One region of the Mesorhizobium sp. LNHC209A00 genome, then DNA from elsewhere that is predicted to be linked to it. Evidence: riboswitches for the same ligand, from Rfam matches in the RefSeq annotation. Region 1 holds a riboswitch; each other region holds the start of a gene.
The links. A riboswitch is a leader RNA that binds a small molecule or an ion and turns the genes downstream of it on or off. The one in region 1 is predicted to bind cobalamin.
Positions count from the first base shown of each region.

Region 1 (3,985 bases):
TTCAAGATGAACCTCCATGGCAGTCCCGCCACCACCTGCAATTGACAATAGCCGGTTTGAGCGCATCCTCGGCAGCCATCTCTGAGGGGAGATTCGGGCATGTGGGATTTCGGTATCGGCAGGTCGGTGTCCATCATGATGCGGACCTGGCCTTTCATTGTCTTTCGCATGATCGTCTATTTCGGCATCACGCTGGCCTACATCATGGCAACCGGCACCGGCGCATCCGTCGGCTATGGCGTCGGCCATATTTCCACCGATCCCGACGGACCATTGTCTTTTGCGATGTGGGGCGGCGTGGTCGGTTTCGGCATCGTCTCGATCGCCGTCTACTGGATCCGCGAATACATCCTCTACGTCGTCAAAGCGGGCCATATAGCCGTCATGGTGCATCTGATCGACGGCCATGATGTTCCCGACGGCCAGAACCAGATCGCCTACGCAAAAGAGATCGTGACCGAGCGTTTTGCCGAGGCCAACATCCTTTTTGTTGTCGACCAATTGGTCAAGGGCGCCATCCGCGCCATCACCGGCCTGCTCGGCGGCATCGCGGCCTTCCTGCCTATTCCTGGGCTGAGCGGACTGGTTTCGTTCCTCAACACTGTGATTCGCCTGTCGCTGACCTATGTCGACGAGATCATTCTTGGCTACAACATCCGCATCAATTCGTCCTCGCCGTTCGAAACCGCGCGCCAAGGCGTCGTGCTCTACGCCCAGAACGGTAAGACCATGGTCAAGAACGCCGTCTGGCTGGCGGTCATCATGTGGGCCGTGTCGTTCGTGATTTTCCTGCTGATGCTCGCTCCGGCAGCCGCTATTCTTTACGTCATGCCCGGGCAGCTCGCCGGCTGGGCTTTCGTGCTGGCAATCGTCTTTGCCTGGGCTTTCAAGGCGGCCTTCATCGAGCCCTTCGCCATTGCCTGCCTGATGCAGGTCTATTTTAAGACCATCGAGGGTCAGGTGCCCGATGCCGCCTGGGACGCCAGGCTGGCCGAAGCTTCGTCGAAGTTCAGGGAACTCAAGGACAAGGCGCTCTCCACTTTCGGCGGTTCGCGCTGGGGCACGGCCGGCGCGACGAGCTGATCGGCCGGGCTCGCGGGCGCACCGGCGACGGTGCCGAGGCGCGCCACTGCTGATTTGAGCGGCGCTTCGCCTTGCCCGCGAAAAGTCTCGCTCATGATCAGCTCGGGCAGCGGCAGCCGCCGGCCCCAGCCATGCGTTTCGAGGTCCGGCTTCGGTGCGAACTCGGAAACGCGGCCGACGCAGAGATAGGCGATCGGCGTCACGTGATCGGGAATCGCCAGCAGGCTTTTCAGCGCTTGCGCCTCGATGATGCTGACCCAGCCGACCCCAACGCCCTCGGCACGCGCGGCCAGCCAGAAATTCTGCACCGCGCAGACCGTGCTGTAGAGATCCATCTCCGGATTGTGCCACCGCCCCAATGGCGAGCCTTTCGAGCGCTCGCGGTCGCAGGTGATGCAGATGTTTAGCGCGCTTTCGCAAATGCCTTCGAGCTTGAGCTTGCGGTAGAGCGCCTGCCGTTCTGCCTCTATTTCAGGCAGTTCCCGTTCTCGCGCGGCCAGGAACAGGTCGCGCACCTCCGCCCGCCGCGCGGCATCGCGGATGACGATGAAGTTCCAGGGTTGCATGAAGCCGACCGATGGCGCGTGGTGGGCGGCAAGCAGCAGCCGCGCCAGCACCTCGTCGTCGATCGCCTCCGATGTAAAATGGCTGCGGACGTCGCGCCGCGTAAACATGGCACGGTAAACCGCGTCGCGCGCACTCTGGTCAAATCCATCGCCCATTTGAGCGGTCATGGCTTCCCGCATCGCGTGTCCCCTTGCGATTGCAATCGATGCCATCCGCCTGACCATGCGGATGACGATGCCTGCCAGGCCGGTCTTCTGGCTCGGGATCAACCCGCGTCCGGTGCCTTCCCGTCATCGACAGTGGCATCTACCGGCGCGGTCCCCCTCACAGCGTTGGGCACGCCACGGAGTTCAACCGTGTTCCCGATTCTCCCGCCAGAGCATTTGTAGCCAAGTGGAAACACTTGGCGTCGCGGAATGCGGCTAAAACAAACAGACCAGCAGGCACCAGGCAGTAGCGGCAGTCTTACTCCGAAGGGCCGACGACGCCAATGCCCGCAGCGACATGAATGGACGCAGGTTCGATTTTCCCCAGCGATCAAGCCGCAACGCATGGCCATCACGGCGCCGGGGCACTAGATAGGGGGCATGGCAACTCGTCTCTACACGCACCCGATCTTTCTCGAACACATCACCCCGCCCGGTCACCCCGAGCGGCCCGACCGCCTGCGCGCCATCGAGCGCGTGCTCGACGACGAAGCTTTTGCCGCGCTTGACCGCGTCGAGGCACCGCAAGGCGACGAAGCGACCATCCTCTACGCGCATCCCGCCGATTTCGTCGCGCGTGTCCGCGCCGCCATCCCCGACGAAGGCATTGCCCGCATCGACGCAGACACCACCGCCAGCCCGAAAAGCTGGCAGGCGGTGATTACGGCGATCGGTGCCGCCAATGCCGCCGTCGACGACGTCTTTGCGGGCCGCGCCGACAATGTCTTCGTCGCCGCCCGTCCGCCCGGCCACCATGCCGAAAAGACCACTGCCATGGGCTTCTGCTTCTTCAACACGGCGGCAATCGCGGCCCGCTACGCGCAGAAGAAGCACGGCGCCGAGCGCGTCGCCGTCGTCGACTGGGACGTGCATCACGGCAATGGCACGCAGGATATTTTTTGGGACGATCCCTCGGTGCTTTATTGCTCGACGCACCAGATGCCCCTTTATCCCGGCACGGGCGCGAAGAGCGAGACCGGCGCCGGCAACATCGTCAATGCGCCGCTGGCGCCTCGGACCGGCAGCGAGGTGTTTCGTGATGCGTTCCTGTCGCGCGTGCTGCCGGCACTCGACAATTTCGCGCCGGATCTGATTGTCATTTCGGCCGGCTTCGATGCGCACCATCGCGACCCGCTGGCGGAAATCAATCTGACCGAGGACGATTTCGACTGGGCGACCGGCCAGCTGATGCAGCGCGCCGCAATCCACGGCGGCAACCGGCTCGTCAGCCTGCTCGAGGGCGGCTACGATCTGCAGGGATTGGCATTTTCGGTCGCCGCCCATGTCGGGCGACTGATGAAAGGATGAATGATGACCGGTGAGATCAACGAAGACGTCAAGGCGATGAGCTTTGAACAGGCGCTCGACGCACTGGAGAAGATCGTCGATGATCTGGAGCGGGGCGACGTGCCGCTCGACCAGTCTATCCGGATTTACGAGCGGGGCGAGGCGCTGAAGGTCCATTGCGACCGGCTGCTGAAGGCCGCCGAGGACAAGGTCGAGAAGATCAGGCTGTCGCGCGACGGCAAGCCGGTTGGAACCGAGCCGCTCGACGCGGACTGAGTCCGGAGCAGCCTTACCGATTTTTGGACACGATCATCATTGAGGATACAGTTCGTCCCGATTGAAACGGACAAGAGGAGATACGGAAGCGATGTGCAGAAACATCAAGACCCTGTTCAATTTTGATCCGCCGGCAACTAACGACGAAGTCCGTGACGCGGCACTGCAGTTTGTCGGGAAGCTGAGCGGCACGACGCGGCCTTCTGCCAAGAACCAGCATGCGTTCGATCATGCGGTCGAAGCCATCGCCGCATCCGCACGCGAATTGCTCGATTCCCTCGAAACCCACCAGCATCCGCGCAATCGCGAAGAGGTGGCGGCCAAATTAAAAGCAAAAGCGGCGATCCGGTTCGCCTGATATGCCCACGCGCCCGCTGACCGCTGACGAGGAGAGTTCATGAGCTTCTTCCCCGGCAAAGACCCTGAGGCCGGCGATGCCTTCGCCAGCGACCAGATCGAGCTGATGGTCATCCCCAACGCCAAGGACATTGGCGCTTTCGAGGTGCGTCGCGCCTTGCCGACCGCCAAACGGCGCCTGGTCGGGCCGTTCATCTTCTTCGATCGAA
Region 1 is NZ_AYWT01000004.1:74,683-78,667, reverse strand. Features, by position in the region: gene X739_RS153795 (TetR/AcrR family transcriptional regulator) at 1-10, shown strand, start outside; gene X739_RS153800 (hypothetical protein) at 100-1,083, shown strand; partial or broken gene bluB (5,6-dimethylbenzimidazole synthase) at 1,200-1,805, opposite strand; cobalamin riboswitch at 1,877-2,059, opposite strand; gene X739_RS153805 (histone deacetylase family protein) at 2,238-3,164, shown strand; gene X739_RS153810 (exodeoxyribonuclease VII small subunit) at 3,168-3,419, shown strand; gene X739_RS153815 (DUF2277 domain-containing protein) at 3,511-3,777, shown strand; gene X739_RS153820 (pirin family protein) at 3,817-3,985, shown strand, end outside.

Region 2 (3,985 bases), on a different contig from region 1:
CGCCAGACCGAAGGTCATGAACATGAGCGAGCCGCTGCGCGCCCAGGTGATCAGCGCCTCGGTCGAGGTGACCAGAAAACCCTTGTCGGCAAGCTCATTGTTGATTTCGAGGAAGAAGGGATCGTCCTCCCCCACCGGCCTGCCGGTGTTGGGATCGATAATACCTTTGGGCTTCGGCGCGACGAGGGTGCCTGAACTGTCGTTCAATCCCATTCCAGCGCTCCTTTTTTCCATTCATAGGCAAAGCCGATGGTCAGCACTGCCAAAAACACCATCATTGACCAGAAACCGAGCATGCCGATCTTCGAGAAGGACACTGCCCAGGGGAAGAGGAAGGCTACTTCCAGGTCGAATATAATGAACAGGATCGACACCAGGTAGAAGCGGATGTCGAATTTCATGCGGGCGTCGTCGAACGAGTTGAAACCGCACTCATACGCGGAAAGTTTTTCAGGATCGGGGTTGCGATACGCCACCAGGAACGGGGCCGCCAGTAGCGCCAGGCCGACGACCAGTGCCACGCCGATAAACAGGACGATGGGCAGGTACGAACTGAGAAGTGCGTTCATGCAGCGGCTTTCCGTTGGCGCCAATCCACTTTGACTACAGCACCGAACCTTAATGCGGAAGCGTGACAGATTAACCGCTGAACCGTTTTAAGGGGCCTATGCTGCAACGCGGCGAGGGTTAGCGCAGCACTTCCAGCGAAGCAAGTCAAACCTTGTTCAAAACTCCGCGCTGGACGGCATTCCGGGAGAAACTGGTCCCATCCGCTCCTGTTTGATTTCCTTCGCTTTAAACTCCACTTTTCTCTCCTGACACGGTTGCCGCCAAAACCCTGCTAGCATGGATGGGAATCACGCCCAGCAATGTGCCAGACAGGTCCATCAGAGACGCATCCGCATGAAGGAAAAGATCTCGCTTGCCGCCGCCCGGCGCATCGCGCTCGCCGCCCAGGGATTTCTCGATCCCCGCCCGGCCGGCACGCCGGACCGTCGCCATTTCGCCCGCGTTCTGTCCCGCACCGGCCTGTTGCAGATCGATTCCGTCAGTGCCGTGGTGCGCGCTCATTACATGCCGCTCTATTCGCGTCTCGGCCCCTATCCCCTCGCTTTGCTCGACAACGCCGCCGTGACGCGCAAGCGCACCGTCTTCGAATATTGGGCGCATGAAGCCTCGTTCCTGCCCGTCGAGACCTACCCGCTGATGCGCTGGCGCATGCAGCGCGCCGAGCAAGGCGATGAAATGTATCCGGGACTGGCCAAATGGGGCCGCGAGCACGCCGCCTATATAGAAGAGATCTACCGCGAGGTCGTCGCGCGCGGGCCGATCGCCGCTTCGGCGCTCGAAGGCCAGAAAGGCTCCGGCGGCTGGTGGGGTTGGAGCCACGCCAAGCACGCCTTCGAGTGGCTGTTCTGGGCCGGGCGCATTACCACCGCGCACCGACGCGGCTTCGAGCGCTTCTACGACCTCCCGGAGCGCGTGCTGCCGCAGCCGATCCTCGATCTGCCGGTACCGACGCCTGAGGACGCGCATCGCGAATTGCTGCGCATTTCCGCCCGTGCCCATGGCGTGGCGACTTCAGGCGACCTGCGCGACTATTTTCGACTCTCGCCGGCCGACATGAAAGGCCGGCTGGAGGAACTGGTCGAACTCGGCGACTTGCTGCCGGTCCGTGTCGAGGGCTGGGAAAAGCCGGCTTACCTTCACAAGGACGCCCGTATGCCGCGCAAGATCGAGGCCCGCGCCCTGCTGGCGCCGTTCGATCCGGTCGTCTTCGAGCGCTCGCGCTCAGAGCGGCTGTTCGACTTCCATTACCGCATCGAAATCTACACGCCGGCCGACAAGCGGCAATATGGCTACTATGTCCTGCCTTTCCTGCTCGGCGACAGGATTGTGGCGCGCATCGACCTCAAGGCCGACCGGCCGGCCAGTGTCCTGCGCGTCCATGCCGCCTACCCCGAGCCCGACGCACCGCCCGAAACCGCCGCCCAGCTCTTCGAGGAATTGAAGCAGATGCAGGGCTGGCTTGGCCTTGAGCGCATGGAAATAACCCCTGTCGGCGATCTCGGCCCGGCGCTGTCCGACATCGCGGTGTCGTAAGCTCGCGTTGACACCGCTGCCTGCAAGAGCCTAAATCCCATCCAGACGGTCTCCTCTCGGCAAAGGGAGGAGCCAAGAGGGAATGCGGTGCGGGATTGAAAATCCCAAATCCGCGGCTGTCCCCGCAACTGTGAGCGAAGAGCCAAGGCCGAAAGCCACTGGGATTGTCCCGGGAAGGCGGCTACCAAGGCGATGACCCGCGAGCCAGGAGACCTGCCGTCTGGAATGCAATAATCCGATCGCCTGGCGGGTTTTCCGGGCAAGGAGCCTGATTTGGATCGCGACAGCAGCTTTTCGGCTGAAACAACCGACATTTCGTCCGGCGGGGATGATTCCCTGGCCGGCATCACGGTCATTGTCTGCGCTTCCTGTCGCGACGAGACCGGCTCCGACGCCCGTCCCCGGGCCGGCGAACTTTTGGCTGAAGATACGCGCCAAGCCGCCTTGGCCGAGAAGATTCGCGTCCGCACGGTCGAATGCCTCGGCAATTGCAAGCGCCGGCTTAGCGCCGCGATCCTGCGCGACGGCTGCTGGAGCTATGTGTTCGGCGATCTGACCACGACCAGCGGCGCCGATCTCGTCACCGGCGCGAAACTCTTCGCCACCTCGAGCGACGGCCTCATTCCCTGGCGGGGCAGGCCCGATAGCCTCAAGCGCGGCCTCGTTGCCCGCATTCCACCCCTCGACATGCTGAAAGACTGATCATGACAACATCTCTGTCTCGCGTTCCCTGCACCGTCGTCACCGGCTTCCTCGGCGCCGGCAAGACGACGCTGGTCCGCCATCTCCTGGAAAACGCGGGCGGCAAGCGGATTGCCATCATCGTCAACGAGTTCGGCGACATCGGCATCGACGGCGAGATCCTCAAGGGCTGCGGCATCGACACCTGCCCAGAGGAAAACATCGTCGAACTGGCCAATGGCTGCATCTGCTGCACCGTGGCCGACGATTTCGTGCCGGCCCTCGACAAGATCCTGTCGCTGACGCCGAAGGTCGACCATATCCTGATCGAAACCTCGGGCCTCGCTCTGCCCAAGCCTCTGGTCCAAGCCTTCCAGTGGCCGACGGTGAAGAGCCGCGTGACCGTCGATGGCGTCATCGCCGTGGTCGACGGCCCCGCACTGGCGGAAGGCCGCGTCGCCAACGACATGGACGCCCTGCAGGCGCAGCGCGCGCAGGACGAGAGCCTCGACCATGACGATCCGGTCGAGGAAGTGTTCGAGGATCAGATCGCCTGCGCCGACCTGATCATCCTGTCGAAGAGCGACCTGATGGACGCCGCCGGCTCGGCTCGCGCCAAGGCCATCGTCAACGAACACTCCGCCCGCGCCGTGAAGATCGTGCCGACGTCCCATGGCAAGGTCGATCCCTCGGTGCTGCTCGGGCTCGGTCTCGCCGTCGAGGACGACATCGAGAACCGCAAGTCCCACCATGACGGCGCATTCGATCACGAGCATGACGACTTCGACACGTTCATCGTCGACATTCCCTCGATCGCCAATCCCGACGAGTTGGCAAAGCGCGTCGCCGCCGCCGCCGAACAGGAAAACGTGCTGCGCGTGAAAGGCTTCGTCGAGGTCGGCGGCAAGCCGATGCGGCTCCTGCTGCAGGCCGTCGGCCCGCGGGTCAATCATTACTACGACCGTGCCTGGACCGCCGGGGACGACCGCCGATCGCGCCTCGTCGTCATCGGCCCCAAGGGGCTGAACCGTCCTGCGATCGAACGTATCCTCGCCGGCTGATTTCCAGGCCGGGCCGCGATGCACATCCTCACGACGACCTCCGCCTCGCTCGACGACCTCGCCGAGCCTGTCGATCTCAGGCAGGCGCCGGCGGACATCGTGGCCCTATCCTTCACCGACAGCGATCTCGCCGGACTGGC
Region 2 is NZ_AYWT01000001.1:401,166-405,150, forward strand. Features, by position in the region: gene X739_RS163905 (NADH-quinone oxidoreductase subunit B) at 1-213, opposite strand, end outside; gene X739_RS163900 (NADH-quinone oxidoreductase subunit A) at 204-569, opposite strand; gene X739_RS163895 (winged helix-turn-helix domain-containing protein) at 904-2,103, shown strand; cobalamin riboswitch at 2,133-2,339, shown strand; gene X739_RS163890 (DUF1636 family protein) at 2,377-2,805, shown strand; gene cobW (cobalamin biosynthesis protein CobW) at 2,808-3,845, shown strand; gene cobN (cobaltochelatase subunit CobN) at 3,864-3,985, shown strand, end outside.
Region 2: it holds a riboswitch for cobalamin, as region 1 does, so the genes downstream of both, X739_RS163890 (DUF1636 family protein) here and bluB (5,6-dimethylbenzimidazole synthase) in region 1, are expected to answer to the same signal.

Region 3 (3,985 bases), on a different contig from region 1:
GCCAGACGACGCGGTCGCCAAAGGCGGCAAAGGCGTCCTTCTCGCCGGTGTGCCATTTGCCCTTGATGAACTGAACGACGCCGACGCGCTTGCCGTAGCCGAGCATGCGCAGCGCGAGACCGAAGGCGGCCGTGGTCTTGCCCTTGCCGGGACCGGTGTTGACGATCAGCAATCCCTTCTCCATCGTCTTGCCCGCAACCTCGGCGTCCTGCACCGCCTTGCGCTTGGCCATCTTGGCGCGATGGCGTTCTTCATCCTTGTCGTCGGTCATTTCACTTCACCTTGAGCGGGAGCCCCGCCACCATGAGCAGCACCGTGTCGGCCACTGCCGCGACCCGCTGGTTAAGTCGGCCGGCGTCATCGCGAAACCGGCGCGCCAACGCGTTGTCGGGCACGATGCCCTGCCCGACCTCGTTCGTCACCACGAACCACGGTCCGCGCGGCCGAGACAGCACGTCCGCCAGCCGTCGGCACGCGGCATCGACGTCGTGATCGGCCAGCATGTGATTGGTCAGCCACAGCGTCAGACAGTCGACAAGCACCGGCTGACCGTCCGGCGACGCCTCCAGCGCTTCGGCGAGGTCGAGTGGCGCATCGATGGTCGACCAGCCCTCACCGCGCCGCCAGCGGTGCAGCGCGATGCGCTCGCGCATCTCGTTGTCATAAGCTTGCGCCGTGGCGATATAGGCCCATGGCGAGGCCAATGCCGTCACCAGGGTTTCGGCGTGCGCGCTCTTGCCGGAGCGCGCACCACCGATGATGAAGGTCAGCCTGCCGCGATCAGGCAAAACTGTCGCGCATGCTGGTCGCCGTGCCGGTGAAGCGCCGGCGCACCACGCCCACGATCGCGCCCAGCACCAGCCAGAAGACCAGATTGGTCACCGTCACCGCCACCACGAACTGATGGTGCAGGCCTTCCGGGATCGGCGTCTCGAAACTGTCGGGCTGCGGCGCGCCGACGACATGCGGCGCGACGATCAGCAAGACGGCGAGGATGGTCAATGGCAACGATCTGCGAAACACGATCAGGCCTAGGCCGATCGCGGTCGCGGCCGCCGTTGCCGTCCACCAGATCTGGCGCGGCAGAAGATCGGCCGCCGGCATTGCCGGCAGTTCCGGCTGCAGTCCGAGGCCCGGTGCCAGTGTGAACACGGCAAAGCCGGCCAAGCCCCAGAACACGCCCTGGCGCCAGTTGCCGACGCCACCGAAGAACTCGGAAACCGCGACCAGGACCAGCGCGAAGCCGATGCCGGTGACGATATTGGCAACCACGCTAAAGGCGAAACGCTCGAAACCGTCGGCCGGCGCCCAGCCTTCGTCTTCCTCCGCCGGTGCCATGGCATCGGTGCCCGCGGGCGCGGCAGAGCTCGTGGCATTCCCAGCGGGCGCCACCGTGCTCATCGCGTCATTGGTCGCCGCTGGTGCGGCCGTGTGATCATGGTGGTGGCCGCCGCCGGCCTTTTCGTAGACTTCGGCCTTGAGGATCAGCGGCACGGTGGCATAGGCCTGCATGCAGGCGAGAACGACACCGGCCACAAGCCCCGCGATCGCCGCGACGAACACGACGTTGCGAAACAGATTCATGATGTCGGATCCTCGTTAGTGGCAGGGAAACGCCATCGAGTGGCGATAGTCGTGGGCAGCATTGTGGACCGCATCGATATGCGAGAAGCCGACAAAGCCGACGACGAAGATGCCGAGCAGCGCCGCGAGCGCGAGCTGCATGAAACGCGACTGCGAGGAGACGGAGGCGCCGAGGGAGACGGAAGCGGTAGTCATGTCTTGTCCTTTCGCCCTCCACCCGAGGGCATCGAAGTCAGTTTCCTGTCGCCGGCAGGTCTCCTGGCTCGCGGATAAGCGCCCTTCCCCACCTTCCCGAAGAAAAATCTTCAGTGGCATATGGAGAGGACTACCGCACACAGTTGCGGGGGCAGCCACGGCATTGGGCAGGAATTCCTCCCCGCACCGCATTCCCTCTTGGCTCCAAAAAGGAACCGACGACATCGGCGACTATAGGGAAATTCGCCGCGCCCGGCAAACCAAATTCCGACAACCGCCAGCGCAGGAGCGTCGTATCGGCGAAGCTGCCCTCACCCCGTCCCGATTGACAAACTTCATGGCCGGGTGTCGGCTGGCACCCTCACGGGAAGCCAGCCATGCAGCCCAATGCCAGCGAGCGCGAGCCCTATAACGGCCTGACTCGAACCGAGCCGACGCTGCCCTCATCGGCCTATTGGGACCAGGACAACTATAAGCGCGATCTCGACGCCATCTGGTACAGGGACTGGCTGCTCGTCTGCCGCGAGGCCGATCTTGCCCAGCCTTTGGCATTCCGCACCTTCCGCGTCGGTATGCAGGAAATCCTCGTGCTGCGCGACGACACCGGCGAGTTGCGTGCCTTCCACAACACGTGCCGGCATCGCGGCTCGCAGCTTTGCCAGGAAAGCGAGGGCCGGCTGAAGGCGCGGCTGATCACCTGCCCGTATCATGCCTGGTCCTATTCGCTGCGTGGCGATCTGGTGCGCGTGCCGTCGAAATCGCTGCCTGACGGCTTCGACAAGGCCGATCATCCGCTTTATCGCGTCGCGCTCTCGGTGTGGCGGGGCTTCGTCTTCGTCAATCTGGCGGAAGATGACGCCGGCTCGGCGCAATCCTCCTTCGACCCAGCCTCCGGCGATCTCGGCAACTGGCCGCTGGAAACGCTGGTATCGGGCCATGTGCTGCACAAGGTGATGAACTGTAACTGGAAGATTTTTTGGGAAAACTTCAACGAGTGCCTGCACTGCCCGGGCGTCCACAAGGACCTGTCGCGGCTGGTGCCGATCTATGGCCGCGGCCTGATGAGCCGGCATGACGATCCCGAATGGCTCCGCCACGCCGACAATGACGCGCCGGAATTTTCAGGCGGCCTGCGCGCCGGGGCTGAGACATGGTCGCGTGATGGGCAGACGCACGGGCCGGTCTTCCCGAGCTTGACGCCGGCGGAGCGCAGCGCCGGTCAGACCTATGCCACCAGCCTGCCGTCCATGTTCATCGTCGGCCATGTCGACTATGTCAGGACTGTGCGGCTTACGCCGCTCGGTCCCGAACAGACCGAATTGACCGCAGAATGGCTGTTCGCGCCCGAGGCGCTCGCCGAGACCGACATCGACAACATCGTCGCCTTCGGCACACAGGTGCTGGAGGAGGACGCGGCGATCTGCGAGGTCAACCAGAAGGGGCTGCGCTCGATGCGTCATACAGCTGGCGTGCTGATGCCCGAGGAGTACGACCTGCACCGCTTCCACGATTGGGTGCGCGAGCGCCATGCCGCGGTGACATGAGGTCTGTCGACATTCAGGTCAGGCCAAGCCGAGAAGGGCGGAGGTCGAGAACCGGAACGGAACGTACTTTCGGGTACGTGATTACCGGAAGCGCGCAAACCTGCCGTTCGCAGGCCGGCATCACCTGAATATCGACATACCTACAGCGACTTCGGCAGATATCGCCAGGTCACGAAGCCGCAAAACGCGGCCAGTAGTGCGAGCGTGACGAACACCGATCCCAGACCGAAAAAGGCCAGCACCACCGAATAGACCAGCGGCGGCGTCAGTTCGGAGAAATCGAGATAGGTGCGGTAGACCGCAGCCATCTGCGCGCGCTCATAAGAGCGCACCGAGCGCATGAAGGCGGTCGAACCCAGCGCGTCGAGCGCGATCGTGAAGAAGGCGCCGCACAGCAGGAAGGCGCCGGTGAGCAGCGGCACGGTTACGCCCACGGCACCGGCCGCCAGCAACGTCGCCGACATGGCGAAATAGGCAAATGTCATGGTCCTGCGGCCGCCGAAGCGCTTTCCCGCCTTGCCCCAGAAGATCGCCATGAACAGCAGCGCGTTGCCGGCCGAGACCAGCAGGCCGCCAGCCAATTCGCCCTCGCCGGTGATGACCATGAACAGCGGTCCATAGACGAAGAAGGTCGTCCAGAAGCAGGAGCGGCCGAAGGCGAT
Region 3 is NZ_AYWT01000001.1:334,677-338,661, forward strand. Features, by position in the region: gene cobO (cob(I)yrinic acid a,c-diamide adenosyltransferase) at 1-271, opposite strand, end outside; gene cobU (bifunctional adenosylcobinamide kinase/adenosylcobinamide-phosphate guanylyltransferase) at 273-788, opposite strand; gene X739_RS164185 (CbtA family protein) at 781-1,584, opposite strand; gene X739_RS164180 (CbtB domain-containing protein) at 1,600-1,779, opposite strand; cobalamin riboswitch at 1,815-2,014, opposite strand; gene X739_RS164175 (aromatic ring-hydroxylating dioxygenase subunit alpha) at 2,157-3,323, shown strand; gene X739_RS164170 (MFS transporter) at 3,464-3,985, opposite strand, start outside.
Region 3: it holds a riboswitch for cobalamin, as region 1 does, so the genes downstream of both, X739_RS164180 (CbtB domain-containing protein) here and bluB (5,6-dimethylbenzimidazole synthase) in region 1, are expected to answer to the same signal.

Region 4 (3,985 bases), on a different contig from region 1:
AACCTGCCACCTCGCCCGTCGTCTGCGCGAATCAACTGGGGAAGCGGACAGACGCGCAGCACCATATATTGTCGCCGCCTGAGCGAACGTGCCAAGCAGTCTACTTTGAGAAACGACGTGTGTACGATTTGTTCGAGGCGCGGGGCCTGTATGTTCCCAAGGACCAATACTATAGCGTAGTGTCACATTCATATTTCTGCGGGATGAGGACACGTGCCGAAGGAAAATCGCACATTTTCGCCGAGTGGCTTATTTCCAAGAGTGTGATCGGTTTGGCATATTCCCGGCCGACATCCGCCAGCCGGCAACTCCCCACACGGTGAGGAAGAGAAGCCTCACGCCTGCACTTTCTGCCGGAGCGCGCGTGCTGCCGCGACCATGTTAATGAGGGCAGGGCGGACCTCCTCCCATTTGCGTGTTTTGAGGCCACAGTCCGGGTTTATCCACAGTTGGCCGTCGGACAGTCGCTCCCGGGCAAGCATGACTAAGTCCGAAATCTCGCCGACTTCCGGGACGCGTGGTGAGTGAATGTCATAGACGCCGGGACCGATCTCGTTCGGATATTTGGAGCTCGTGAAGGCGTCCAGCAGTTCCATCTTCGAGCGCGACGTCTCAATCGAAATGACATCCGCATCCATTCCAGCGATCGCGTCGATGATCTCGTTGAACTCCGAATAGCACATGTGGGTATGGATTTGAGTCGCGTCCTTTACACCCGTTGAAGCGATCCGGAAGCATTCGACAGCCCAGTCGAGATAGACTTTCCAGTCAGACTGGCGCAGTGGCAATCCTTCGCGAAACGCGGCCTCATCGATCTGCACCATCCTTGCGCCCGACCTTTCGAGATCCCTCACTTCGTCGCGGATGGCGAGCGCGATCTGGCGGCAGGCTTCGGAGCGGGGTACGTCGTCGCGAACAAAAGACCAGTTGAGAATGGTGACTGGGCCTGTGAGCATTCCCTTCACGGGCTTTTCCGTAAGCGACTGGGCGAATTGCCACCAGAGCACTGTCATCGGATTGCGCCTCGATACGTCGCCGAAAATGATGGGGGGACGCACGTAGCGCGACCCATAGCTTTGTACCCAGGCATGCTGGGTGAAGGCGAAGCCAGACAGCTGCTCGCCGAAATGCTGTACCATGTCGTTTCGCTCGAACTCACCGTGCACCAGCACGTCCAGCCCGATCTCTTCCTGCCAGCGAATTGCAGCCTCGATCTCCTTCTTCAGGAACGTCTCGTAGTCGACATAGCTCAGCTGGCCCTTCGCATGAGCGGCCCGCGCCTTGCGTACCTGCGGCGTCTGCGGGAAGGACCCGATGGTCGTCGTCGGGAACGGCGGCAGCCCGAGTGAGCCGGCTTGGACTCTGGAGCGCTCGGCAAAAGCGCTCTCTCGTCGCTTCGCGCTGTCGTCAATGCTAGCGATCCGCCCCTGAACAAGCGGGTCATGGATCCTCGTGGATGTCACGCGCGTGGCGGCAGCCTCGGCAGACGCTTTCAACGAGCCAGCCACCGCATCTCTGCCTTGGGACAGGGCCCGGGCCAGCAACACCAATTCGTCGGTCTTCTGGGCCGCGAAGGCGAGCCACGAGCTGATGTCGGCGTCGAGTTCCGTCTCCATGCGCAGGTCGATCGGCACATGCAGCATCGAGCAAGAAGGCGCGATCTCGACGCGGTCCAAGGGCCAGCCGGCGACGATCGGTTTGATGCGGTCGAGAATGGCGGGCAGGTTCGCACGCCAGACGTTGCGGCCATCGATCAAGCCAAGCGAGAGCACCAGATCCTTCGGAGCGAGCCGACCCACCGTTTCCAGCTGCTCGGGAGCGCGCACGAGATCAATATGCAGCCCGGCCAGGGGCAGAGAAACCGCGGTTTCGAGATTGTCTCCCAGATGCCCGAAATATGTAGCCAGCATGATCTTCAGCTCGGGCGCGGCTTTCGACAGCTGGCCATAGGCGAACTCGAACGCAGCTCGTTCGTTGGAGTTCAGATCGAGGACAAGCGCTGGCTCATCGATCTGCACCCAGTCGGCTCCCGACAGCTTCAGCCTCTGCAGGAGTTGCTCGTAAACAGGCAGCAGCCGCGGTAGGAGCGCGATAGGATCGAACCCTTCGGCAGGCGATTTCGCCAGCTTGAGGAAGGTGATGGGTCCAAGGATGACTGGGCGTGTGTGAATGCCGAGAGCTTGGGCCTCGAGGAAGTAATCGACGGGTCTTGTCGACGAGAGGGCGAACGTCTGATCATCATCAAGTTCCGGCACAATGTAGTGGTAGTTTGTGTCAAACCACTTGGTCATTTCCATCGCGGTTACACCGGGCCCATGAGCCGCCTCCTGGTGACCAGCGTGTGCACAATCCTCCTTCTGACCCTGGTTGCCGCGCGCCATTGCGAAGTAGATGTCAAGTGGGACCTCGCCGCTATTCCAGCCGTAACGGGAGGGAATGGCGCCGACCATGGCTGCGGTGTCGAGCACATGGTCGTAAAGCGAGAAGTCGTTTGACGGGATTTTCGACACGCCGCGATTGCGCTGCTCTTCCCAGCTAGCGGCACGGAGCGCCTTCGACGTCGCAAGAAGGTCGCCAGCGGACGATGTTCCGGACCAGTAGCTTTCAAGCGCGAATTTCAGTTCTCGCCGACGACCGAAGCGCGGCACGCCGAGCGTTGCTACAGGAATTTGCTGAGAGTCAGTCATGTCATACCCCGATGGTTGGGGCGTCGATGACAAGGAAGGCGCTAGCAGGCCGGCACGAACGCCGGCTTGCAGCGGCCACCGAGACACCCCGCCCGTGGACGTAATTCGCCGTGGCAGGTCTCCTGGCTCGCGGGGTCATAGCCTCTACCGGTCTTCCCGAGGGTATTCGCCTCAGTGACATGAGTTGGTTTGGCTCGCCGCTAACAGTTGCGGGGGCAGCGCCGGCATCGCACCGGCTTCCCTCTTAGCTCCGTTGCGGCAGCGCCGCACGCGAGAACCACGACACGCAGACAATCACAGCAGTCCGCTCTTTTGTCAATGACGCATAACGAAATGTTTATGTCGTTATGTGATCGCGCTTTTTCGCTTGTCTAACATTGTGAAATATTCAGTCTCCCATTGGCGGCGCTGCTCCGCCGCCACCATTGTCCAACTGGCGGATTCGTGTCGGGCTGCGACGCAGCTTGGGTGAACGACCTGTTCTCATAGATTATTGGCATCCACTCGTCCGTGCTTGGCAGAACAACAAGCCGAAGTTGGCCCGTCCCGTCCTGTAATGAGATTGACGAGGATGAAGCCCAGCTGCCAGTTCCGCTGGTCCCAGACCAATGCGAACCAGTCTGCCCGCATTCGGCATCCTTCGCTGCTACGCGGGACGTGATCGCAAGTTCAAGTGCTCCGACGGTCGCCGCGAGTTCTCCGTTACCTCAGGAACCTTATTGGCCTTCCACATCGAATGGCTGTCGATATGAGCGAGGTTTGACACAGTTCGGCCACTGCGATGATCGTCTCAGCAGGGCAGCTGGTTAGTTGCTCGCCCACTACAGCAACCCAGCCCGTTCCGCCTCGCGGCGCAAATTCTCCCTCGGCCTTGGGCCGATCTGCTGGATCACCAGGCCGGACACCAGCGAGCCAAGGTCGCCGCAGGTCTTGAGGTTGCGTCCCTGCGTGTAGCCATGCAGGAAACCGGCGGCATAGAGGTCGCCGGCGCCGGTGGTGTCGACCAACTCGCGGATCGTCGTCGCCTGGATGGTGACGGTCTCGTGGCCGCGCACGATAACCGAGCCTTTTTCCGAGCGTGTGACGGCGGCGATCTTGCAGTCCTTGCGGATCTGCGCCACCGCTTCGTCGAAGGACGAGGTCTGGTAGAGCGACTTGATCTCATGGCTGTTGGCAAAGACGATGTCGACCGTGCCCGAGCGCATCAGTTCGAGGAACTCGTCGCGGTAGCGGTCGACGCAGAACGAATCCGACAAGGTCATCGATACTTCGCGACCGGCCGCGTGCGCCAGTTTCGC
Region 4 is NZ_AYWT01000033.1:7,627-11,611, forward strand. Features, by position in the region: gene metE (5-methyltetrahydropteroyltriglutamate--homocysteine S-methyltransferase) at 336-2,687, opposite strand; cobalamin riboswitch at 2,782-2,984, opposite strand; partial or broken gene X739_RS0136195 (adenosine kinase) at 3,509-3,985, opposite strand, start outside.
Region 4: it holds a riboswitch for cobalamin, as region 1 does, so the genes downstream of both, metE (5-methyltetrahydropteroyltriglutamate--homocysteine S-methyltransferase) here and bluB (5,6-dimethylbenzimidazole synthase) in region 1, are expected to answer to the same signal.